One region of the Solwaraspora sp. WMMA2065 genome, then DNA from elsewhere that is predicted to be linked to it. Evidence: predicted binding sites of a transcription regulator. Region 1 holds the regulator's gene; each other region holds the start of a gene.
What was found. The regulator HrcA, encoded in region 1, represses chaperone genes, less so after heat shock. The targets are predictions, from matches to a motif close to GGTTNGCACNCTCNNNNNGAGNGTGCNAACC.
Positions count from the first base shown of each region.

Region 2: the regulator HrcA is predicted to act here: its motif matches at 4,770-4,800, upstream of groL (chaperonin GroEL).
Region 3: the regulator HrcA is predicted to act here: its motif matches at 4,371-4,401, upstream of groES (co-chaperone GroES).

Region 1 is NZ_CP128361.1:2,874,505-2,882,355, reverse strand. It holds gene O7610_RS13015 (hypothetical protein) at 1-174, opposite strand, end outside; gene O7610_RS13010 (enoyl-CoA hydratase-related protein) at 327-1,127, opposite strand; gene hemW (radical SAM family heme chaperone HemW) at 1,145-2,368, shown strand; gene O7610_RS13000 (DUF4870 domain-containing protein) at 2,457-3,026, opposite strand; gene hrcA (heat-inducible transcriptional repressor HrcA) at 3,409-4,431, shown strand; gene dnaJ (molecular chaperone DnaJ) at 4,502-5,635, shown strand; gene O7610_RS12985 (16S rRNA (uracil(1498)-N(3))-methyltransferase) at 5,678-6,421, shown strand; gene O7610_RS12980 (histidine triad nucleotide-binding protein) at 6,492-6,842, shown strand; gene O7610_RS12975 (PhoH family protein) at 6,971-7,851, shown strand, end outside.
Region 2 is NZ_CP128361.1:5,674,222-5,682,072, forward strand. It holds gene O7610_RS25755 (GNAT family N-acetyltransferase) at 1-794, shown strand, start outside; gene paaN (phenylacetic acid degradation protein PaaN) at 809-2,485, shown strand; gene O7610_RS25765 (GNAT family N-acetyltransferase) at 2,561-3,100, opposite strand; gene O7610_RS25770 (serine hydrolase family protein) at 3,213-4,136, opposite strand; gene O7610_RS25775 (cold-shock protein) at 4,372-4,575, shown strand; gene groL (chaperonin GroEL) at 4,992-6,614, shown strand; gene O7610_RS25785 (S8 family serine peptidase) at 6,754-7,851, opposite strand, start outside.
Region 3 is NZ_CP128361.1:3,906,605-3,914,455, reverse strand. It holds gene O7610_RS17780 (sugar ABC transporter permease) at 1-262, opposite strand, end outside; gene O7610_RS17775 (ATP-binding cassette domain-containing protein) at 259-1,065, opposite strand; gene O7610_RS17770 (sugar ABC transporter substrate-binding protein) at 1,188-2,285, opposite strand; gene ybaK (Cys-tRNA(Pro) deacylase) at 2,564-3,043, opposite strand; gene O7610_RS17760 (class I SAM-dependent methyltransferase) at 3,089-4,324, opposite strand; gene groES (co-chaperone GroES) at 4,541-4,849, shown strand; gene groL (chaperonin GroEL) at 4,966-6,609, shown strand; gene O7610_RS17745 (molybdopterin-dependent oxidoreductase) at 6,854-7,851, shown strand, end outside.

The sequences.
Region 1 (7,851 bases):
CAACTGGCCGTCGCCGGCCCCGGGCATGGAATCGGGCAGCTCGACGGTGCAACCCCGATAACCACCGGGCAACGCGAAATCGCCGATCCACCGGCCCAGGCCGACCCCGCCCAACAGGGCGATTGCCGCCAGCACGGCGACCAGCACCAGCACCGTCCGAGCCCGCACCGTCACCCCCACGCGTATTGCTGGGACCTTTGGTACACCAGGGACGGTTGTGTCGTCCAGCGGGAGAGGGCCCCGCGCGCTTGCCGTACCCGACCCTTACGCCGTACGCCTCGGCCCCGTACGCCGGACTTACCCCGTTTCGGGGCGAGTATCCGTGCTCACCGTCCCGGCAGCCAGCTCGGGTCGCGTTTGTCGCGGAACGCCCGTACGCCCTCGCGGCCCTCGTCGGAGAGGAAGTATCCGGTGGAGAGCTCGCGCAGCTCGGCCGTCTCGGCCCGGATGTCCGTCGGCGGAGTGCGCCGGAGCAGCTGCTTGGTGCCGGCCAGGGCGCCCGGAGCGCCCCGGACGAGCGCGGCGCAGCTCGCCGTCACCGCGGCGTCCAGCTCCCCGGCCGGTACGGCGGCGCTGACCAGACCGATCTGCGCCGCCCGGGCACCGTCGAACGGTTCACCGGTGAGGTACAGCTGCGCCGCCGCCCGTGGCTGCAGCCGGCGCAGCACGGTGGCGGAGATCACCGCCGGGACCACTCCGAGCCGTACCTCGGTGAAGGCGAAGGTGGCCGCCGCGTCGCAGATCGCGATGTCGGCCGCGGCGATCAGCCCCAGCCCGCCGGCCCTGGCCGGGCCGCCGACCCGGGCCACCACCGGTTTGGGACATTCCCACATCGCCGCCAGTACGTCGCCGAGCATCCCGACCGGCACCTGCCGGGTCGCGTACGCCTCAGCGGTCTCCTTCAGGTCGGCACCGGAGCAGAAGACCGGCCCGGTGTGGCTCAGCACCACCACCCGGACCTGCGGGTCGGCGACCGCTGCGGACAACGCGGCGAGCAGGTCGGTCATCAGCGGGGTGGACAGCGCGTTGCGGTTGCCCGGGCTGTCCAGGGTCAGGGTGGTGATCCCGGCGGCGGTGGCCGTGCGGATCAGTGGCTGCGCGGACCTGGTGGGTCGGGGCTCATCCATGCCGGCACACTAGTCCCATGCCAGGAGCACCACCCGCCGGTACGCCGGTGCCCGCCGACGGGGCGCTACCGCCATCCGCGCTCGCCCGTAGCGGCCGGCGCGGCTTCGGGGTCTATCTGCATGTGCCGTTCTGCGCCACCCGCTGCGGCTACTGCGACTTCAACACGTACACGCCTGCCGAACTCGGCGGCAGCGCACCGGTCGGGGAGTACCTGGACGCCGTGCTGGCCGAGCTGGAGCTGGCCGCGAAGGTCCTGGCTGACCGGCCGCCTCGGCAGGTGGACACGGTCTTCGTCGGCGGCGGCACGCCGAGTCTGCTGCCCGCCGACGCACTGGCCCGGCTGCTCGACGCGATCGACGCCACCTGGGGGCTGGCCGCCGACGCGGAGGTCACCACCGAGGCCAACCCCGAGTCGGTGACGCCGGCGTCGCTGCGGGCGCTGCGCGCCGCCGGCTACACCAGGGTGTCGCTCGGCATGCAGTCGACCGCGGCGGCGGTGCTCGCCGTGCTGGACCGCCGGCACGCGCCGGGCCGCGCGGTCACCGCCGCCCGAGAGGCCCGGGAGGCCGGGTTCGAGCACGTCAATCTCGACCTGATCTACGGTACGCCGGGGGAGAGCGCGGCGGACTTCGACGAGTCGCTGGCGGCGGTGGTGGCGGCCGGGGTGGACCACGTCAGCGCGTACGCGCTGATCGTCGAGGACGGCACCCGGTTGGCGGCCCGGATGCGGCGCGGCGAACTGCCGTACCCCGACGACGACGTCGCCGCCGACCGCTACCTCGCCGCCGAGTCGGCCCTGAGCGGCGCCGGATTCGACTGGTACGAGGTGTCGAACTGGGCACGGTCGGACGCCGGCCGGTGCCGGCACAACCTGTTGTACTGGACCGGCGGCGACTGGTGGGGGCTCGGGCCGGGGGCGCACAGCCACGTCGGCGGGGTCCGCTGGTGGAACGTGCGGCATCCCCGGTCGTACGCCGAGCGGCTGGCCGCCGGACGGTCGCCCGGCCACGGCCGGGAACTACTCACCGACACCGAGCAGCAGTTCGAAGAGGTGATGCTGGGGCTGCGTCTGGCCAGCGGGCTGCCGCTGGCGCGCCTGGCCCCGGCCGGCCGGGTCGCGGCCCGGCGGGCCGGCGACGACGGACTACTCGACCCCGAAGCGCTCACTGCCGGGCAGGCGGTACTGACCCTGCGTGGCCGGCTGCTGGCCGACGCGATCGTCCGTGACCTGCTGCCGTGAAACCGCTGCTGGGCGACCTTCCGTGGGTGGCCCGTTGTCACCACCGGTGACGCCCCCGGAGCCGGTACGGATCCGGGGGCGAGCGGCGTCACTTGATGAAGTTGGCGGACATCGGGTACTTGTACAGCGTTCCCTCGTTGGCCTTCACGCCCGCGATGATCCCGAAGATGATCTGGATCGCGAACACCACCAGGCTGGGGATGAAGAACAGGCACCAGCTGACGAAGAGCAGCACGAAGGCGATCGCCGACCAGAGGATCTGGAAGTTGAGCGCGGCCAGCGCATGCGCCCGTACGGCCGGTGACTGCTGACCCTTGACCAGGTAGGCGATCAGCGGGCCGACGAAACCGAGCGGTCCGAAGCTGATGAACGCGCCCAGGGCGCCACCGAAGTGGGCGATCAGCGCCCAGGTCTTGTCGTCGTTGGTGGCGTAGCCGGACGGGGGTTGACCTCCGTACGCCGGACCGCCGGGCGGGAAACCGCCGGGCGGGGGGTATCCGCCGGGGGGCGGGCTCGCGCCGCCGGGCGGCGGGGGGTATCCGGGAGAGGAGGCCTCGCCCGGCATCGAGTAGGACGCTGGAGGTGGCGGCGGGGAGTTGGGGTCCTGCGGCATGCCGCCGGGACCGTACTCCCCTGGTGGGCGAGGTGGTTCAGTCATGCCCGACACGGTAGGGGGAGGGATCAAGCCGCGCCAGTTAGCCCCGCCGACGAATTTCCCGTCCGGGTAGGCCGTCTCCGCTGGTCGGTCGGCTTGCGCTGGGTTGGCCGGCCGGCCTTACGATGCCCGCCGGCCGACCGATCCGAGCCCGAGCGAACCGCCCGATCCGACAGGGTGAGTGCGTTTGGTGACATATCGCCCGGTACGCCCCCGCCCGGCGAACTGATCATCGCCGGCCCGGCCCGATCGACGTATGCTGGCACTCACAACCGGCGAGTGCCAGCAACGGCGTCCGTCGTCGGTCCGGCCACCCAGCGGCCGCCGTGACGGCCGGGACCGTAGCCTCGGACCGGTCCGACCGGTGTCAGCGGAGGAGGTGCAGATGGGTCTCGACGACCGCAAACTCGACGTGCTCCGGGCGATCGTCGAGGACTACGTCGCCACCCAGGAGCCGGTCGGCAGCAAGGCGCTGGTCGAGCGGCACCAGCTCGGGGTGTCACCGGCGACCGTCCGTAACGACATGGCGGTGCTGGAGGAGGAGGGCTACATCCGGCAGCCGCACACCAGCGCCGGGCGGGTCCCGACCGACCGTGGCTACCGGTTGTTCGTCGACCGGCTGTCCCGGGTGAAACCGCTCAGCCCGGCCGAGCGCAGGGCGATCGAACGTTTCCTCGCCGGCGCCGTCGACCTCGACGACGTCGTGCACCGCACCGTCCGGCTGCTCGCCCAGCTCACCCGCCAGGTCGCGGTGGTGCAGTACCCGAGCCTGGCCCGGTCGTCGGTCCGGCACCTGGAACTGGTGCCGATCTCGACCACTCGGCTGATGCTGGTCCTGATCGTCGACACCGGCCGGGTCGAGCAGCGACTGGTGGAGCTGCCGGCCCCGATCAGTGCCGACGACGTGACCGACCTGCGTCGGCTGGCCAACGAGAAGCTCGACGGTTGTCGGCTCTCCGACACCCCGCCGTTGGTCCAGGCGTTGGTCGACGAGGTGCCAGCGGACCTGCGACCGGCGATGACCACGCTTTCGACGGTCCTGCTGGAGACGCTGGTCGAGCGGCACGAGGAACGCCTCGCCCTGGCCGGGACCGCTAACCTGGCCAGAGGGGGACTACTCGACTTCCAGGGCTCCCTGCGCCCGATACTGGAGGCACTGGAGGAGGAGGTCGTCCTGCTCAAACTGATCGGCGAGGTGGAGCCGAGCACCCTGCGGGTCCGCATCGGCGACGAGAACGAAATCGACAATCTGCGGGCCGCATCCGTGGTCAGCACCGGTTACGGTCCGGGCACTGTCATGGTCGGTGGCCTCGGCGTGCTGGGGCCCACCCGGATGGACTACCCCGGCACCATCGCCACGGTTCGCGCCGTGGCACGCTACGTCGGCGATCTGCTGGCGCAGAACTGACCGGCGGGCAGGATCAATACGACCCGGCGAACTGCACATGCGAGACTGACACATGAGGACACCAGACGCAGTGGCCAAGGACTACTACGGGATTCTCGGCGTGAGCCGGGACGCCTCCGCTGACGACATCAAGCGGGCCTACCGCAAGTTGGCCCGGCAGTACCATCCGGACGTCAATCCGGATCCGGTGGCGGCTGACAAGTTCAAGGACATCAACGCCGCGTACGAGGTGCTCTCCGACGACCAGAAGCGGCAGATCGTCGATCTCGGTGGCGACCCGTTGGCACCCGGCGGCGCGCCCGGCGGCGGCCCCGGCGGGGCCGGGCCCTTCGTCGGCTTCCAGGACATCATGGACGCCTTCTTCGGGGCGGCGGCCGGCTCCCGTGGGCCCCGGTCGCGGACCCGCCCCGGCGCCGACGCGATCCTGCGCCTCGAGCTCGATCTGACCGACACCGCGTTCGGCGTCGAGGCGCCGATCACCGTCGACACTGCGGTGATCTGCACCACATGCTCCGGCGCGGGCACCGCGGCCGGCACCCACCTGGCGACCTGCGAGGCGTGCGGCGGGCGCGGCGAGGTGCAGTCCGTGCAACGGACCTTCCTCGGCCAGGTGGTCTCGTCCCGGCCCTGCGTCGCCTGCCAGGGCTACGGCACCGTCATTCCGCACCCCTGCACCACCTGTTCCGGCGACGGCCGGGTGCGGACCCGACGTTCGCTGACCGTCAAGATCCCCGCCGGGGTGGAGGACGGGATGCGGATCCGGCTGGCCCAGCAGGGCGAGGTCGGGCCGGGCGGGGGCACCGCCGGTGACCTGTACGTCGAGATCCACGAGCGGCCGCACGACGTCTACTCCCGCAAGGGTGACGACCTGCACTGCCGGGTCACCGTGCCGATGACCGCCGCGGCGCTCGGCACCCGGCTGACCATCCGGACCCTGGACAGCGACGAGCCGGTGGACGTCAAGCCGGGCACCCAGCCGGGTGCCACCCTGCGGCTGCGTGGGCGCGGCGTGCCGCATCTGCGCGGCACCGGCCGCGGCGACCTCTACGTGCACCTCGACGTGCGTACCCCGACCAAGCTCGACGCGGAGCAGGAGCGGACGCTGCGGGAGTTCGCCAAGGCCCGGGGCGAGGAGGTCGCCGAGCTGACCAAGCAGGGCGGGTTCTTCTCCCGGATGCGCGACGCGTTCAACGGCCACGGCTGACCCGACGCCGGCCGCCGAGCAGCAGCGGAGAACCGATCCGACGTGAGCGCCCCACTGTTTCTCGTCGAGCGCCTGCCGACCGGGCCGGGTCACACCCTCGACGGGCCGGAGGGCCACCACGCCGCCACGGTGGTCCGGCTGCGCCCGGGTGAGCGGTTGCGGCTCGCCGACGGGCGCGGCGGTGTCGCCGACGCGGTGGTCGAGGCCGTCGGCCGGCACCAGCTCGACCTGCGGATCACCGACACCGGGCAGGTCAGCGCCGCCGACCCCCGGCTGGTGGTGGCGCAGGGCATTGCCAAGGGCGACCGGGGCGAGCTGGCGGTGCAGGCGATGACCGAGGTCGGGGTTGACGAGATCGTCCCGTGGGCGGCCGCCCGCTCGGTGACCCGCTGGCGCGACGACCGTGGTGCCCGCGCCCGGCAACGATGGGTCGGCACCGCGCGGGAGGCCACCAAACAGGCCCGCCGGCCGTGGCTGCCGACGATCGGCGGGTCCGACCAGCAGCCGGCCGAGCCCACCGACGCGGTCGCCGCCCGGTGCGCGGCGTCGGCCGCCAGCTTCGTCCTGCACGAGTCGGCGCAGCAGCGGCTGGCCGTCGCCGACCTGCCGACCACCGGGTCGGTGCTGCTGGTGGTGGGGCCGGAAGGCGGGATCGACGACGCCGAGCTGGCCACCTTCGTCGACGCCGGGGCCCGGCCGGTGCGGCTCGGCCCGGCGGTGCTGCGGACGTCGACCGCCGGTGTCGCGGCACTCGCCCTGCTCTCCGGTCGGCTGGACCGCTGGTAGCGCGGTGGTTGAGGCGCTGGTGGCGCGGCGGTGGACCGGCCGGACCCCGGTCACCGCTACCATCCGTCGGGTGAGCGACAGCTGTGTCTTTTGCCGGATCGCCGCCGGGGAACTGCCGACCACCCTGCTGTACGACGGGGTCAACACGGTCGCGTTCCGGGACCTCCACCCGCAGGCACCCACCCACGTACTGGTGATACCGAAGCAGCACCACCCCGACGTCGCCGCGCTTGCCACGGCCGACCCCGCCGTCGCGGGCGAGCTGCTGGCCACGGCGGCCGCAGTGGCGCAGGCCGAAGGGCTCGCTGCGGACGGCTTCCGGTTGATCTTCAACACCGGCCGGTACGCCGGTCAGGAGGTGTTCCACGTGCACGCCCATGTGCTCGGCGGAGCACCGCTCGGTCCGCTGCTGTCCCGGTGACAACCGGCGGAAATGGAGCCGCTGCGCCGGGCGTTGAGCGGATACGATGGCAGCAAGTCCGCCCGCCACGGCCGACCGGGTCGGGGCGCTGAAATGGAAGCAGGTGCGAAAGGCCGTCAGGCCGACCCATGACCGGCACTCCACCTCCCGGGCAGGCCCGGGTGCAGACCAGGATCACCGTCCCGGACCAGCAGATCATGGTCAACCTGCTCGGCGCAGGCGACGAGATCCTGCGGCTGGTCGAGCAGTCCCTCGCCAGCGACGTCCACGTACGCGGCAACGAGATCACCATCACCGGTGTGCCGTCGGACAACGCGGTCGCCGAGCGGCTGTTCAGCGAGCTGCTCGAGCTCATCGCCAAGGGCGAGACGCTGACCACCGACGCGGTCCGGCGTACCGTCGGCATGCTGGCGCAGGGCGGCAGTGAGCGCCCCGCCGACGTGCTCACCCTCAACATCCTCTCCCGGCGCGGGCGGACCATCCGGCCCAAGACCCTGGGCCAGAAGCGGTACGTGGACGCGATCGACGCGCACACCATCGTCTTCGGCATCGGCCCCGCCGGCACCGGCAAGACCTACCTCGCGATGGCCAAGGCGGTGCAGGCACTGCAGGCCAAGCAGGTCAACCGGATCATCCTGACCCGGCCGGCGGTCGAGGCCGGTGAGCGGCTCGGCTTCCTGCCCGGCACGCTCTACGAGAAGATCGACCCCTACCTGCGTCCGCTCTACGACGCGCTGCACGACATGCTCGACCCCGACTCCATCCCGAAGCTGATGGCGGCCGGCACCATCGAGGTCGCGCCGCTGGCCTACATGCGGGGTCGCACCCTCAACGACGCCTTCATCATCCTCGACGAGGCGCAGAACACCACCGCCGAGCAGATGAAGATGTTCCTGACCCGGCTCGGCTTCGGTTCCCGGATCGTGGTCACCGGCGACATCACCCAGGTCGACCTGCCCGGTGGCACCTCCAGCGGGCTGCGTACCGTGCGGGACATCCTCACCGGCCT
Region 2 (7,851 bases), 2.8 Mb from region 1:
TGCTCGACAACCTCGACAACGTCGGCGTGGACATCCAGGTGGCCCCCGGGCACCGGCGGCGCGGCATCGGTCGCGCACTGTACGCGTACGCCGTGCGGCGGGCCCGGGAGGTCGGCCGCACCCGGATCATGGGGCACTCGGCGGACACCATGCCCGGCGGCGTCGCCCGCGACCCGGCGCCGACCGCCTTCGCCCTCGCCGTGGGGGTCAAATCGGCCCTGGTCGAGGCGCGCCGTCGGCTCGAAATCGACGCGGTCGACCAGCCGGCGCTCGACGTGATGCTCGCCGAGGACTGGCGCCGCGCCCCCGGCTACGAGTTGCTGACCTGGGTCGGACCCTGCCCTGAGGACTACCGCGCCGATCTCGCCTACCTGGACGGGCGGATGGTGACCGACTCGCCAATGGGTGACCTGGAGTGGGAGCCGGAAAAGGTCGACGCCGACCGGATCCACGAAGCGGATCTGGCCCGGGAGGCGGCCGGCACCCGCAGCTACCACACGGTGACCCGACATCTGGACAGCGGCCGGATCGTCGCCTGGAGCAACATCACCCGGCAGGCCGAACCGGACTGGCACGCCTATCAACAGATCACCATCGTCGACCCGGATCATCGCGGTCACCGGCTGGGCACCATCGTCAAGATCGAGAACCTGCGGTTCACGTTGCGCCACGAACCGGCGCTGCGGGTGATCGACACCTGGAACGCCGACAGCAACCAGCACATGATCGCGATCAACGAGGCGCTCGGCTTCCGGGCGGTCGACATCTGGCAGAACTGGCAGCAGACCATCTGAGGCATGATGACGGCATGACGGAGACCCCGCACCCGCTGTACGTCACGCACGCCGACACCCTGGCCCGCGCGCTGACCGCGATCGTCGAACGCGACTACTGGTCGGCCTACCCCGAGTCGCCGAGCCCTCGGATCTACGGCGAACACGCCGCCGCCGAGGGCGCGGCGGCTTTCCGCGCCTACCTGGGCAGGGATTTCCCCCTCGACCAGCCCACCGCCACCGGCGAACCGGTCGCCACCGACGACAGCCCGTTCGGCATCGAACTCGGCGCCCGGTACCCCCGCGCCGACGCCGACCAGCTGATCACCGCCGCCCGGGCCGCGCTGCCCGCCTGGCGCGAGGCCGGCCCGCGCAGCCGGGCCGGCGTCTGCCTGGAGATCCTCGCCCGGCTGCACGAGCACAGCTTCGAGCTGGCCAACGCGGTGCAGTTCACCACCGGTCAGGCGTTCGTGATGGCGTTCCAGGCCGGCGGGGCGCACGCGCTGGACCGCGCGCTGGAAGCCATCGCCTACGCGTACGCCGAGATGACCCGCCACCCACGGACCGCCGGTTGGGAGAAGCCGACCGGTCGGGGCGAGCCGCTGCGGATGGCCAAGACGTTCCATGTGGTGCCGCGCGGCGTCGCGCTGGTCATCGGCTGCCACACCTTCCCGACCTGGAATTCCTACCCGGGGCTGTTCGCCTCCCTGGTCACCGGAAATCCGGTGCTGGTCAAGCCGCACCCGGGCGCGGTGCTGCCGCTGGCGATCACCGTCCGCTACGCCCGCGAGGTGCTCAGCGAGGCCGGCTTCGACCCGAACCTGGTGCAGCTCGCGGCCGAGGCGCCGGGGGAGCGGTTGGCGACCGTCCTCGCCGGCCGCCCCGAGGTGCGGATCATCGACTTCACCGGCTCCACCGAGTACGGCGACTGGCTGGAGGCCAACGCCCGTCAGGCCACCGTCTACACCGAGAAGGCCGGTGTCAACACGATCATCGTCGACTCCACGGCGGACTTCGCCGGCATGTGCCGCAACATTGCCTTTTCCCTCTCGCTCTACAGCGGCCAGATGTGCACCACCCCGCAGAACATCCTGGTGCCGGCCGGCGGCATCGAAACCGATCAGGGGCACAAGAGCCCGGACGAGGTGGCCGACGGCATCGCCGCCGCGATCGGCAAACTGACCGGCGACCCGGCCCGGGCGGTCGAGCTCATCGGCGCGATCGTCGACGACGCGGTCCTCGACCGGCTCGCCGCAGCGGCCAAGCTCGGCGAACCGGTGCTGGAGTCGCGGGAGATCAGCCACCCGGCCTACCCGAACGCGGTGGTGCGTACCCCGCTGGTCGTCAAGCTCGACGCGGACGCCGACGACGTCTACGGCCGGGAGTGGTTCGGGCCGGTCACCTTCGTCGTCGCCACCGCGTCCACCGCGCACAGCGTCGAGATCTTCCGACGTACGGTCGCAGCCCGGGGTGCGCTCACCGCCGGCGTCTACTCGACCGACCAGCGGGTGCTCGCCGACGTGGAGACCGCCGCGCTGGACGTCGGTGTGCACCTGTCGGCGAACCTCACCGGCGGCGTGTTCGTCAACCAGTCGGCGGCCTTCTCCGACTTCCACGCCAGCGGTGCCAACGCCGCGGCGAACTCGGCGTTGACCGACGGCGCGTACGTCGCCGGCCGGTTCCGGATCGTCCAGTCCCGCCGGCACGTCTGACCCGGCGCAGCACGGGAGCCGGGTCGGCTCCCGTGCCGGCCCGGTGTCGGGTCGGCTCCCGTGCCGGCCCGCCGGTCACGCCGGCCGGCGCATCTGCAACTCGGTCAGGTCCGGCCGGGTCGGGTGCGGCAGGCGTACGCCGGTGTCGGCGAAGCCGAGCCGCTGGTACGCCCGTACCGCCCGGTCGTTGCCGACCACCACCTCCAGCAGCAGCTCCGGCCGCCCGGCCGCACGTGACCAGGCAGCGACCGCGTCTACCAGTTCGGCGAGCAGGCTCCGGCCGCGCCAGGCCGGGCTGATGTAGACGGCGAACAGGACGGACACCGACGGGTCGTCGCGCCAGACGTGTGCTCCCGCGTGCGCCACGAACGATGTCGGTCCGGTCTCGGCCACGAACTGGGCGATCAGGTCACCGACGGCGGACCGGGCTGCCCGCTCGGCGTACTCGTGCAGCGGGCGGGCCGCCGCGTCGGCGAGCCGTTCGATGAACGCCAGCGGCGAATCGGCGAGCATCTCCAGCCGCAGCGCGCGCATCCGGGCGGCGTCGTCGGCCCGGATCCGCCGGACTGCGGCTACCGGCGGTACGACGTGGTCGGTGTCGGTCCCAGTTCCCATGCCGGCATGCTTGCCCGGCGCGGCCCGGCGGACAACCGGAATCCCGCCTTCGGCCCGGCCCGTACCGGTCACGCCACCAGCCGCCACGGTCATGCCCTCGCCGGCAACGGGGTCACGCCACCAGCAGCAGGGCGGTGCCGAGTTGCCGGCAGTAGTCGATGCCGTGGTCGAGCCCGTGCCGCCCGGGGTAGCGGGCCAGCGCGCCGATCACCCAGGTCTCCCCGATCGCGAGGCAGCTGACGTGCCAGAGCCCGTCCTCGTCGCGCAGCAGCCAGCCATTCTTGATCGCGATGGTGGCCGCGTACTCGGCGGTGAGCGCGTCCCGCGGGCCGAAGTCGCCCGCACCGCGGACGGCGCGCATCTCGGACAGCAGCCACGGTGTCCACTGCGGCCCGGCCGCCCGCCCGTCGGCGAGGCAGCGCCCCAGCCTGGTCACATCGCGGGCGGAGACGATCGTGTTGCTCCACCGGTCGCGCTCCGGGGCCGAGTCGGTCAGTCCGCAGATCCGTACCATCCGCTCGATGGACTCCTGGCCACCGACCCGGTCGTAGGTGGCGTCCGCGCCGGGATTGTCGCTGTCCCGGATGATCGACGACAGCTGGGCGAGCTGAGGTGTCCGGAGCATGTGGCCCTGTTCGTCGGCGCGGCGCAGGTCGTCGGCGGCCAACCACACCTTGATCAACGACATGGTGTCGCTCTGTGCGGTGAAGTTCGGTGACCCGGTGATCAGCCCGGTACGCCGGTTCAGCGCCGCCCAGGAGAAGAATCCGTCGGTCGGTGTCGGCACCGGCCCGGCGCGCAGCAACACGCTGCGCTGATGGTCGTGGTCCTGGTCGGCGACGGTCCAGCCCGGCTCGCGCGGCGGTGGTTTGCCGGCGTCCCCGGGCAGGCCGCCGGTGAACGCCGACAGCACGATGAGTAGCCCGACGGCGGCGGCCACCGGGTGGCGTTGGCGGGCGCGGTCATGTCGGGGCGCGGTGCGGTCCGGCCGTCGGACGGCCCGGCTGCCAGGCGCGCGATGCCGTCCGGACTTCACGTTCTGCGGTGTACGGGACACACGTGGTCAACGAAATGTGGTGCCAGAGAGACTTGACTGGGGGTTAATGTCCCCTTTTGGGGTAGTGCGGTGCCGTCGGACCTCGTGTAGCGTGCGATTTCGGCTGCTGTACTCGGGCACCCGCACTGGAGTCCCGATCGGTGGCTTCGGTCGGCGAACGCGCCGACCAGAGGGCCGGCAGAGGCCCGGCACGACAGAAGTGAGGAAGTGCACCGTGGCGCAGGGCACCGTGAAGTGGTTCAACAGCGAGAAGGGCTACGGTTTCATCGCGGTCGACGGGGGGCAGGACGTCTTCGTCCACTTCTCCGCGATCGAGATGGACGGCTACAAGGCGCTCGACGACGGGCAGCGCGTCGAGTTCGAGATCGCTCAGGGGCAGAAGGGTCCTCAGGCGGAGAGGGTCCGGGTCATCGCCTAGTCGACACAGTCTGCGTACCCGCAAGGCGTCGGTTCTCCTGGTGGAGCCGGCGCCTTTCATCGTCTCGCCGCCCGGCGATCCTGCTCACCTGATCCTGACCGCGACCGCTGTCGGCGGCCGTGCGGCCCGAAGGGGTACGTCGGGCCGGCAAGTTGCTGTTCGCTTGCACTCGACAGGGGAGAGTGCTAAACAAGGATTGGCACTCGCCAACCGGGAGTGCCAAAGGTCGGGGCGGTGGGGCCACCGCCGTCGTCCCGCTTCGCGGGGTGGCGGAGATGGCCGGTCGTCGCGGGCTATCCGGCCCGGCCGGCGGACGTCACTGTCGTCAGGTAGCGACGTCCGAAGGTGCGTAGAGCAGGCGGCATGGCGGAGCTGACCGGCTCCGGTGCTGCGAGCGTCCAGGAGGACAACGCCGTATGGCCAAGATGATCGCGTTCGACGAAGAGGCGCGCCGCGGTCTCGAGCGGGGTATGAACACCCTCGCCGACGCCGTCAAGGTGACGCTGGGCCCGAAGGGCCGCAACGTCGTGCTCGAAAAGAAGTGGGGCGCCCCCACCATCACCAACGATGGTGTGAGCATCGCCAAGGAGATCGAGCTCGAGGACCCGTACGAGAAGATCGGCGCCGAGCTGGTCAAGGAGGTCGCCAAGAAGACCGACGACGTGGCCGGTGACGGCACGACGACGGCGACCGTCCTGGCCCAGGCCCTGGTCCGCGAGGGCCTGCGCAACGTCGCGGCCGGCGCGAACCCGATGGCCCTGAAGCGGGGCATCGAGGCCGCCGTGTCCAGCGTCGCGGAGGAGCTGAGCAAGCTCGCCAAGGACGTGGAGACCAAGGAGCAGATCGCGTCCACCGCGTCGATCTCCGCCGGTGACTCCAGCGTCGGCGAGATCATCGCCGAGGCGATGGACAAGGTCGGCAAGGAAGGCGTCATCACCGTCGAGGAGAGCAACACCTTCGGCCTGGAGCTCGAGCTCACCGAGGGTATGCGCTTCGACAAGGGCTACATCTCGCCCTACTTCTGGACCGACCCGGAGCGGATGGAGGCCGTCCTCGACGACCCCTACATCCTGATCGTCAACAGCAAGATCTCCTCGGTCAAGGATCTGCTCCCGATCCTGGAGAAGATCATGCAGTCGGGCAAGCCGCTGCTGATCATCGCCGAGGACGTCGAGGGCGAGGCGCTGGCCACCCTGATCGTCAACAAGGTGCGCGGCACCTTCAAGTCGGTTGCCGTCAAGGCTCCCGGCTTCGGTGACCGCCGCAAGGCGATGCTGACCGACATCTCGATCCTCACCGGCGGCCAGGTCGTCAGCGAGGAGCTCGGCCTGAAGCTCGACGCGGTGACCATCGACATGCTGGGCCGGGCCCGCAAGGTCCAGGTGACCAAGGACGAGACCACGGTCGTCGACGGTGCCGGCGACGCCGAGCAGATCCAGGGCCGGGTCAACCAGATCCGGGCCGAGATCGAGAAGAGCGACTCCGACTACGACCGTGAGAAGCTGCAGGAGCGGCTGGCCAAGCTGGCCGGTGGCGTCGCGGTGATCAAGGTCGGCGCGGCCACCGAGGTGGAGCTCAAGGAGCGCAAGCACCGCATCGAGGACGCGGTGCGCAACGCCAAGGCAGCCGTCGAGGAGGGCATCGTCCCTGGTGGTGGCGTCGCCCTGGTGCAGGCCGGCAAGACCGCCTTCGACAAGCTCGACCTGGTCGGCGACGAGGCGACCGGCGCGCAGATCGTGAAGATCGCGCTGGACGCCCCGCTGCGGCAGATCGCCGTCAACGCCGGCCTCGAAGGCGGCGTCGTGGTGGAGAAGGTCCGCAACCTGGAGGCCGGCCACGGCCTCAACGCCGCCAACGGCGACTACGTGGACCTGCTGCAGGCGGGCATCATCGACCCGGCCAAGGTGACCCGGTCGGCGCTGCAGAACGCCTCGTCGATCGCGGCGCTGTTCCTGACCACCGAGGCCGTGGTGGCGGACAAGCCGGAGAAGACCCCGGCTCCGGCGGGTGCGCCGGGCGGCGGCGAGATGGACTTCTGAGTCCAGCCACGCCGCAGTAGCGACAAGAAGGTAGCGACAAGACCGCAGGGCGGTTACCGGGCAGCTTCCCGGTAACCGCCCTGCGGCGTCTCTGCTCCCGCCGGTCAGCCGACCGGTGCGCAGACCGGCCGAGCGCCGATCAGGCGTTGGACCGGGCGGCCTGCACCGCCGCGTACGCGTCGACCAGGCCGGCGCCGGTGAGGTTCGCCGGGTCACCGCAGGTGTCACCGCCCCCGGTGCCGGCCTCGGCGGCGGTCTGCCGCAGGATCCGCGCCGTGCCGTCCAGATCACCGATCAGCTCCGGTTGCGCCGACCACAGCAGCGCCACCACCCCGGCCACCTGCGGGGTCGCCATCGACGTACCGTCCAGCGCCGCGTACCCGCCGCCCGGCATCGCCGACAGGACGTCGGCGCCCGGCGCCACCAGGTCCGGCTTGACGGTGCCGTCCGGTGCCGGGCCCCGGCTGGAGAAGTCGGTGACCTCCCGGTCGGCGTCCACCGCGCCGACGGTCAGCACATCGGTGTACGGGGCCGGTGGGTCGTCGACCGAGCTGCAGAACGGGCCGGTGTTGCCGGCGGCGGCCACCATCATCAGCCCGGCGGCGGCCAGCGCCTCGGTGGCCGGCCGCAACGAACCCAGGTCACAGCCTTCCAGCTCCGGGCAGCCCCAGGAGTTGGTCAGCACGTGCGGGGCGCGCTCCGGTCGCCCGTCGGCGAACGGGTCGCCCCCGGTCGGGAATGGGGCCAGCATGAACTGCAGGCAGTCCAGGTAGCGTGCCGGGTTGCCGAGGTTGCGGTCCAGGTTGACACAGCCGACCCAGGACGCGCCCGGCGCGACCCCGATCGAGGTGTCGCCGACAGCCGAGCCGAGCGTGTGGGTGCCGTGCCCGTTGTTGTCGGTCGGCGTACCGGTGCCGTTCCACGGGTCGAACCAGGAGTCGCCGCCGCCCCGGAACCCGTCCGCGAGCGCCGGGTGGTCGCCGTCCACCCCGGAGTCCGAGGCGCCGACCACGATGCCGGCGCCCTCGACACCAAGCTCCGTCCAGACCCGTTCGGCACCGAGCATGGTGATGTTCCACGGCGGGGTACGCGGAGCGGGCTGGTCGCCCCGTTCGGGCTCGACCGTGGCCGGCAGCGGCCGCAGCTGCTGACTGATCAGCACCCGGTCGACGTCGTCCCGCCGGGTCAGCCAGGGCCGCAGCGCCGGCCCGGCGTCCACCTCTATCGCGTTGACCAG
Region 3 (7,851 bases), 1.0 Mb from region 1:
GCAGCAGGACGAAGATCAGCCCCATCGCGATCAGGGTGACCGCGCCGCCCTGAATGAACAGGTTGGCAAAGTTGCCGGCGGTGAAGAAGTTGGGCCGCACGATCGAGAAGACCGTGCAGAGCACGACGAGGCCGAGGATCGCGGGCAGCGCGCCGAGGTCGCCGCCGCGGATCCGGGAGAAGTAGTTGCGCAGGTGTTCGCCGACGCCGGGCGAGTCGGCCGGGGCGGCGGGCCGCTGGACTGTGGAGGTGGCGGTGCTCATCGGTCGGCTCCCGGTCCGTTGGTGGCGGCGTACTCGGTGCCGTTGTCGGCCGGTAGGCCGAGGTCACCGCTGCGGCCGGCGGTGATCAGCTCCACGATCTGCGCGTGGGTGATCTCCGTGCTCCGTACCTGGGCGACCATCTGGCCGAGGTACAGCGCGGCGATCCGGTCCGACACCGCGAAGACGTCGTTCATGTTGTGCGAGATCAGTACGACGGCGAGGCCGTTGTCGGCGAGCCGGCGGACCAGTTCGAGCACCTGGGCGGTCTGGGCGACGCCGAGCGCCGCGGTGGGTTCGTCGAGGATGACGACCTTGCTGTTCCACAGCACAGCCTTGGCGATGGCGACGGTCTGGCGCTGGCCGCCGGAGAGGCTGGCGACGAGCTGCCGCAGCGACTTGACGGTCCGGACGGAGAGCCCGGCGAGGGTGTCCGCGGCCATCTGCTCCATGGTGGTCTCGTCCAGGACGATCCCGGAGCGCTTCTCCCGCCCGAGGAACATGTTCTGCACGATGTCGAGGTTGTCGCAGAGCGCGAGGTCCTGGTAGACGACCTCGATGCCGTGCGAGGCGGCGTCGCGCGGGTTGTGGATGTGCACCCGGCGGCCATCGACGACGACCTCGCCGCGGTCGATCGGGTGGATGCCGCTGATGCACTTGACCAGGGTGGACTTGCCGGCGCCGTTGTCGCCGACGAGCGCGGTCACCTCGCCGGCGTGGACGGCGAAGTCGACGTTGCGCAGCACCTGGACGGGGCCGAAGTTCTTGTCGATCCCGCGCAGTTGCAGCAGGGGGGTCGCGGACACGGGTGGTCTCCTTCGTGAGGGTGCCCGGCCGGCGCCGGTTCCGCCGCCGCGGGTGTCACCGGGCGATGGTGCTGCCGGGTGACACCCGCGGCGGGGCTACCGGTCGGTCGGCGGTACGCCGGTCAGCTGATGCCGGCCTCGGCGCAGAGCTCGGCGAACTCGTCGGTGCAGAGCTCCTCGGCGGTGACGTAGCCGTCGTTGACCACGTCGGCGACGTTCTCCTTGTAGATGGCCTGCGGGGTGAGCAGCACCGACGGCACCTCCCGGTTGGTCTCCGGGTCGGTGACGGTCTGCGCGACCTCCTTGCGCTCACCGTTCGCCAGCGCGACCGCCAGGTCGGCGGCGGCCTGCGCCTCGGCCTTGATCGCCTTGTAGACGGTCATGCACTGGTCGCCGGCGAGGATGTTCTGCAGGCCCTGCGGGGTGGCGTCCTGCCCGGTGACCGGCACCTGACCGTTGAGCTCGTTGCGCTTGAGCACCGAGATCGCCGCGTTGCCGAGGCCGTCGTTGGCGGCCAGCACGCCGTCGACCTCGCCGCCGGTCTGGGTCAGCATCTGCTCGAACAGCGTGGCGGCCTGGGTGTTGTCCCAGTCCGGCACCCACTGGTCCGGGCCCTTGACGTACTCGCCGGACTCGTACAGCGGGTCGAGCACGCCGTCGTAGCCGGCCTTGAACAGGGTGGCGTTGTTGTCGGTCTGCGAGCCGTTGAGGGTGGCGATGGTCGGCTTCTCCACGCCGGCGTCGGTCAGGCACTTGACCAGGCCCTCGCCCTGCAGTTGGCCGACGGCCTCGTTGTCGAAGCTGACGTAGTACTCGGCGGAGCCGCCCAGGGTGAGCCGGTCGTAGTCGATGGTGGCGACGCCCTGCTGCTTGGCCTTGTCCAGCACGGCCTTGCCGGTGCCGGAGTCCAGGTTGACGATCATCAGGACGGTGGCCCCGTCGGTGATCATCTGGTCGGCGAGGGTCTGGAACTGGGCCTTGTCGCCCTGGGCGTTCTGGATGCTGGCGTTGACGCCGGCGGCGTCGAACGCCTCCTGCAGGAAGCGCCGGTCGGCGGTCTCCCAGCGGTCGGAGGAGGCGCTGTCCGGCAGGATCACGCCGATCTTCGGGGTCGGCGTGTCGCCGCTGCCGGTGTCGGTGCCGGTGTCGCTGCCACAGGCGGTCAGGCCGCCGGCGAGCAGGACACCGGCGGCGGCGGTGCTGAGGATCCCTTTGCGCATCGCTCGGGTCCTTTCGAAGGGTGATGTTTCGCGTACAAGGGGTTGTGCTGGTGTGTGTCGTGCGGTCTCGGGCGTGGGCTCGCGGGGCGCTGGTGAGCTCCGGAGGCCCGGCCGGCGACGGCAACGGCCTGGGGCTGAGCTGGGCCATCGCGGTTTTTGTTGTGTCCGGCAACGTATTAGGAGTGTGGCGCCGGGCACAAGACGGTGACGTCACCAGTTTTGTTGCTCGCGATAACAATTCAGCAACGCGGCGGACACCTGCCCGTCGCCTGACCGGATCAGTGAGCAGCGATTGGGGCGAATCGGGCGCCAGTCACCGCTGCGAGGTCAACCGGAGTGATACTCAACTGCAACCCGCGGCGGCCGGCCGAGACGTACATTTCGGCGTACCGCTGCGCCGAGGCGTCCAGCACCGTCGGCAGGCGTTTACGCTGCCCGATCGGGCTGATCCCGCCCCGGACGTACCCGGTGGTCCGTTCGGCGAGCACCCGCTCGGCCAGCACCGCGCGCTTACCACCGAGCGCCACCGCCAGAGCCTTCAGGTCCAGCTCCCCGGTGACCGGCACGACGCCGACGGCGAGTGCCCCGTCGACCTGCGCCACCAGCGTCTTGAACACCTGCTCGGCGGCGACGCCGAGGGCGGCCGCGACCGCCGCGCCGTAGTCCGGGGTGTCCGGCGAGACCCGGTACGGGTGCAGTTGGAAGGTGATCTGCCGCTTGGTCAGCAGCGTCGTCGCCGGAGTCGCGGTACCTGCCATGCCGCGCGACGTTACCGGCCCCGCGCGCTCATCAGGCTGGCGCGCTCACCGGCCCGGCGCCGGCACCGGGTGGGCGAGCAGCGCCGTCGGGGCGCCGGCCACCCGGGTCAGCACCAGACTCGCCGCCACGCCGGCCCCAGAGGCGGTACGCAGCCGCAGGTCGCGGCGCAACTGGGCGGGGTCGAGCGGGGATCCGCGTTTGAGGATCTCCAGCCGCGTGACACCGCGTTCGCGCAGCAGCGCCCGCAGCCGCTTCAGCGAGAACGGCAGCACGTCGGTGATCTCCAGACACCTGCCGTACGGCGTGTCGGTCGGCGTGTCGGCGTAGACGTAGGCGATCGACTCGTCGGCGAGAGTGCCGTCGACGGTCGCGGCGAACGCGGCGACCAGGTGCGAGCGGACCACCGCCCCGTCCGGGTCGTACAGGTAACGCCGGACCGGGCCGACGGTGACCGGCTCGCCGCCGTCGCCGGTCAGGTCGGTGGCCGGCTGGCCGGTCCGCAGCAGGGTGGCCCGGCGTGGGGTGTCGGCCAGCGGGCCGCACCAGAACGCCGCCTCGACCACCTCCCGGTCGACGCTGACCCACTCGGCCTCGGCTCCTGGCGGGATCAACCTGTGGTCGATGCCCGGTGCCACCTTGAGTACGGTCCGTGGCACTCGGGCGACCAGGGTCCGGACGAAGTCCCAGGACGGGGAGTAGTTGTCCGGGTCGAAGGTGCGCCGACCGGTGCCGGACCGGCGGGCCGGGTCGCAGAAGACCGCGTCGTAGCCGGTGAGGTCGACTCCGGTGGCGTCGGCGCAGACCACGTCGACCAGGTGGGCCAGCCCGGTCGCCTCGGCGTTGGCGGCGGCGATCGCGGCGGTGCCCGGGTCGGCCTCCACCGCGTACACCCGGATGCCGGCCCGGGCGGCGGCGAGGGTGTCCGCGCCGAGACCGCAGCCCAGGTCGGCGAGGTGGCGTACCCCGGCGGCGCGTAACCGGTCGGCGCGCCGGTCGGTTACCACCGACCGGGTGGCCTGCTCCAGGCCGGCGCGGGTGAAGAACATCCGGGCGGCGGCCGGGCCGAACTTGCCGACCGCGCGGGCGCGCAGCGCGGCCTGGGTGAGCGCGGCGGTCGCCAGCGGTGCCGGCACCCCGGCGGTACGCAGCGCGGTCGCCGCCGCGAGTGGATCCGTCCGGCCCGGTGCGGCCAGCACCTCGGCTGCGGTGACCAGCGCGGCCGCGCCTTCCGGGGCGCGCAGGGCGGCCAGTTCGTCCGGGTGCACCGCGACATTGTCCATGCTCGGCCATCGGGCTAGCACTCCGCACAGGCGACTGCTAATCTGCGGTTAGCACTCTCGGGTCGAGGGTGCCAGCCCGCCGGCTCCCGCCGGTGAGCGAAACGCCAGGCGGTCCGGCACCCGCGACGACGGATCCGCCCGGTGGACATGAGGCAGATTGACGCCGGTTACCCACGTGGCCGGCACCAAAACCAGATACCCCAGGAGGGTATGCCCGTGACTACCGCGACCAAGGTTGCGATCAAGCCGCTCGAGGACCGGATCCTGGTCCAGGCGAACGAGGCTGAGACCACCACGGCGTCGGGCATCGTGATCCCCGACACCGCCAAGGAGAAGCCGCAGGAGGGCACCGTCCTCGCTGTCGGCCCCGGCCGCGTCGACGACAAGGGCAACCGGATCCCGGTTGACGTCAACGTCGGCGACACGGTCATCTACTCGAAGTACGGCGGCACCGAGGTCAAGTACGCCGGCGAGGAGTACCTGGTGCTCTCCGCCCGCGACGTCCTCGCGGTCATCGAGAAGTGACCTACTGCCAGTGCTGAACGCCCCGAAGCCCCAGCCCGGGGCTTCGGGGCGTCGCCCGTCGGCCGGTGCCGGCAGCCGCCGGCCGGCCGACGGCTAGTGCCTGTGAAGGGAATGTCATGGCGAAGATCCTGAGTTTCTCGGACGACGCCCGGCACCTCTTGGAGCACGGCGTCAACACGCTCGCGGACACGGTCAAGGTCACCCTCGGCCCGCGCGGGCGCAACGTCGTGCTGGACAAGAAGTTCGGCGCTCCGACGATCACCAACGATGGCGTGACCATCGCCAAGGAGATCGAGCTCACCAACCCGTACGAGAACCTCGGTGCGCAGCTGGTCAAGGAGGTGGCGACGAAGACCAACGACGTCGCCGGCGACGGGACCACCACCGCCACCGTGCTCGCCCAGGCGATGGTCCGTGAAGGTCTGCGCAACGTCGCCGCCGGGGCCAACCCGGCCGGCCTCAAGCGCGGCATCGACGCGGCCGCACAGAAGGTCTCCGAATCGCTGCTGGCCAAGGCAGCGGAGGTGGCCGACAAGGGCTCGATCGCGCAGGTCGCGACGATCTCGGCCCAGGACGCCACGATCGGCGAGCTGATCGCCGAGGCGATGGAGCGGGTCGGCCGCGACGGCGTCATCACCGTCGAGGAAGGCTCCACCCTGGCCACCGAGCTGGAGGTCACCGAGGGCCTGCAGTTCGACAAGGGCTTCATCTCCCCGCACTTCGTCACCGACGCCGAAGCGCAGGAGGCGGTCCTCGAGGACGCGTACATCCTGATCACCACCCAGAAGATCTCCTCGATCGAGGAGCTGCTGCCGCTGCTGGAGAAGATCGTCCAGGACAGCAAGCCGCTGCTGATCGTCGCCGAGGATGTCGACGGGCAGGCGCTGTCCACCCTGGTGGTCAACGCCGTACGCAAGACCGTGAAGATCTGCGCGGTCAAGGCCCCCGGCTTCGGTGACCGGCGCAAGGCGATGCTGCAGGACATGGCGATCCTGACCGGCGCCGAGCTGATCGCCCCGGAGCTGGGCTACAAGCTCGACGCGGTCGGGCTGGAGTCGCTGGGCCGGGCCCGGCGGATCGTGGTCGACAAGGACACCACCACGGTGGTCGACGGTGCCGGCAACGACTCCGAGGTCGCCGACCGGGTCACCCAGATCCGCAAGGAGATCGACGCGTCCGACTCGGACTGGGACCGCGAGAAGCTCGCCGAGCGGCTGGCGAAGCTCTCCGGCGGCATCGCGGTGATCAAGGCCGGGGCCGCCACCGAGGTGGAGATGAAGGAGCGCAAGCACCGCATCGAGGACGCCATCGCCGCGACCAAGGCCGCGGTCGAGGAGGGCACCATCCCCGGTGGCGGCGCGGCGCTGAGCCAGATCGCCGCCGTGCTCGACGACGACCTCGGCTTCGACGGCGACGAGAAGGTCGGCGTGTCGGTGGTCCGCAAGGCGCTGCACGAGCCACTGCGGTGGATCGCCCAGAACGCCGGCTACGACGGATACGTCGTGGTCGGCAAGGTGCTCGAAGGCGACTGGGGCCACGGGCTCAACGCCGCCACCGGTGAGTACGTCGATCTCGCCCGGGCCGGCATCATCGACCCGGTGAAGGTGACCCGCAACGCGGTCAGCAACGCCGCGTCGATCGCCGGGCTGCTGCTCACCACCGAGAGTCTCGTGGTGGAGAAGCCGGAGAAGGCCGAGCCGGCCGCCGGCGGGCACGGACACGACCACGGACACGGCCACCAGCACGGCCCCGGTTTCTGACCGGGAGTTCCACCTGTTCCACCTGTTCCACCTGGATCCGCGTGATCAGTACGGCCGAGGGCGCACTCTGCCCGAGGTTTCTGATCACGCGGATTCTGCGTATCGTCGGCGGTACCTACGCGCCGTCGACCCCGTACGGTGCCGGACAGATGGGCTGGACGCGATGAGGCCGGAGCCGACGGTGCCGGACGCGACAGGGCCGGAGCCGACCGGGCCAGCTGCGCAGACCGAACCGCCGGGCCGCCTGCCCGGACCGCTCGCAGCGCTTGCCGGGGTGGCCGCTGCCGCGCTCGCCCTGGGCCTGGCCGAGCTGATCGCCGTAGCCACTGGCGCCCGCTCGGCACCGCTGGTCGCGGTCGGCGGGGTGGTCGTCGACACCGTCCCCGAGCCGCTGAAACAGTTTGCCATCGACGTGTTCGGCGTACACGACAAGACCGCGCTGCTGATCGGCACCGGCGTACTGCTCGCCGGGTTCGCGGCCGTGATCGGGGTGCTGGCCGCCGGCCGGCTCGCAGTCGGCTTCGTCGGCGTCGCGGTCTTCGGCGTGGTCGGCGCGGCGGCCGCGCTCACCCGGCCCGGTGCCGGGCCGGCCGCCGTCCTGCCGGCGGTGATCGGCGCGTCCGCCGCCGCGCTGCTGCTCTGGGCGCTGCTCGCCGGCCCGCTGCGGCCGGCTTCCGTCGCCTCGTCGGCCTCGTCGGATGAACCGGTACCGGTTCAGCCCGGTGCCGGCACCGCCGACCGGCGCCGTTTCCTGTCCAGCGTCGGCGTGTCGGTCGGTGCCGCCCTGGTCACCGGTGCCGGCGGTCGTTGGCTGGCACAACGCCGGGGGGTGGCCACCGCCCGGTCCGCGGTGTCGCTGCCCGCTCCGGTCGACGCCGCGCCGCCGCTGCCTTCGGGTGTGGACCCGGCGGCGCCGGGGCTGAGCCGGTACGTCACCACCAACCGTGACTTCTACCGGATCGACACCGCGTTGGTCGTGCCCCAGGTCGACCCGGACGAATGGCAGCTGCGGATCCACGGCCGGGTGACCAACCCGATCACCCTGAGCTACTCCGACCTGCTCGGGATGGAGCTGGTGGAGCGGTACGTCACGCTGGCCTGTGTCTCGAACGAGGTGGGCGGGACTCTCATCGGCAACGCCCGCTGGCTCGGCGTACCGGTGCGGGACCTGCTGGTCGAGGCGGGCCCGCTGCCCGGAGCCGACCAGGTCGTCGGCCGGTCCGTCGACGGTTGGACCTGCGG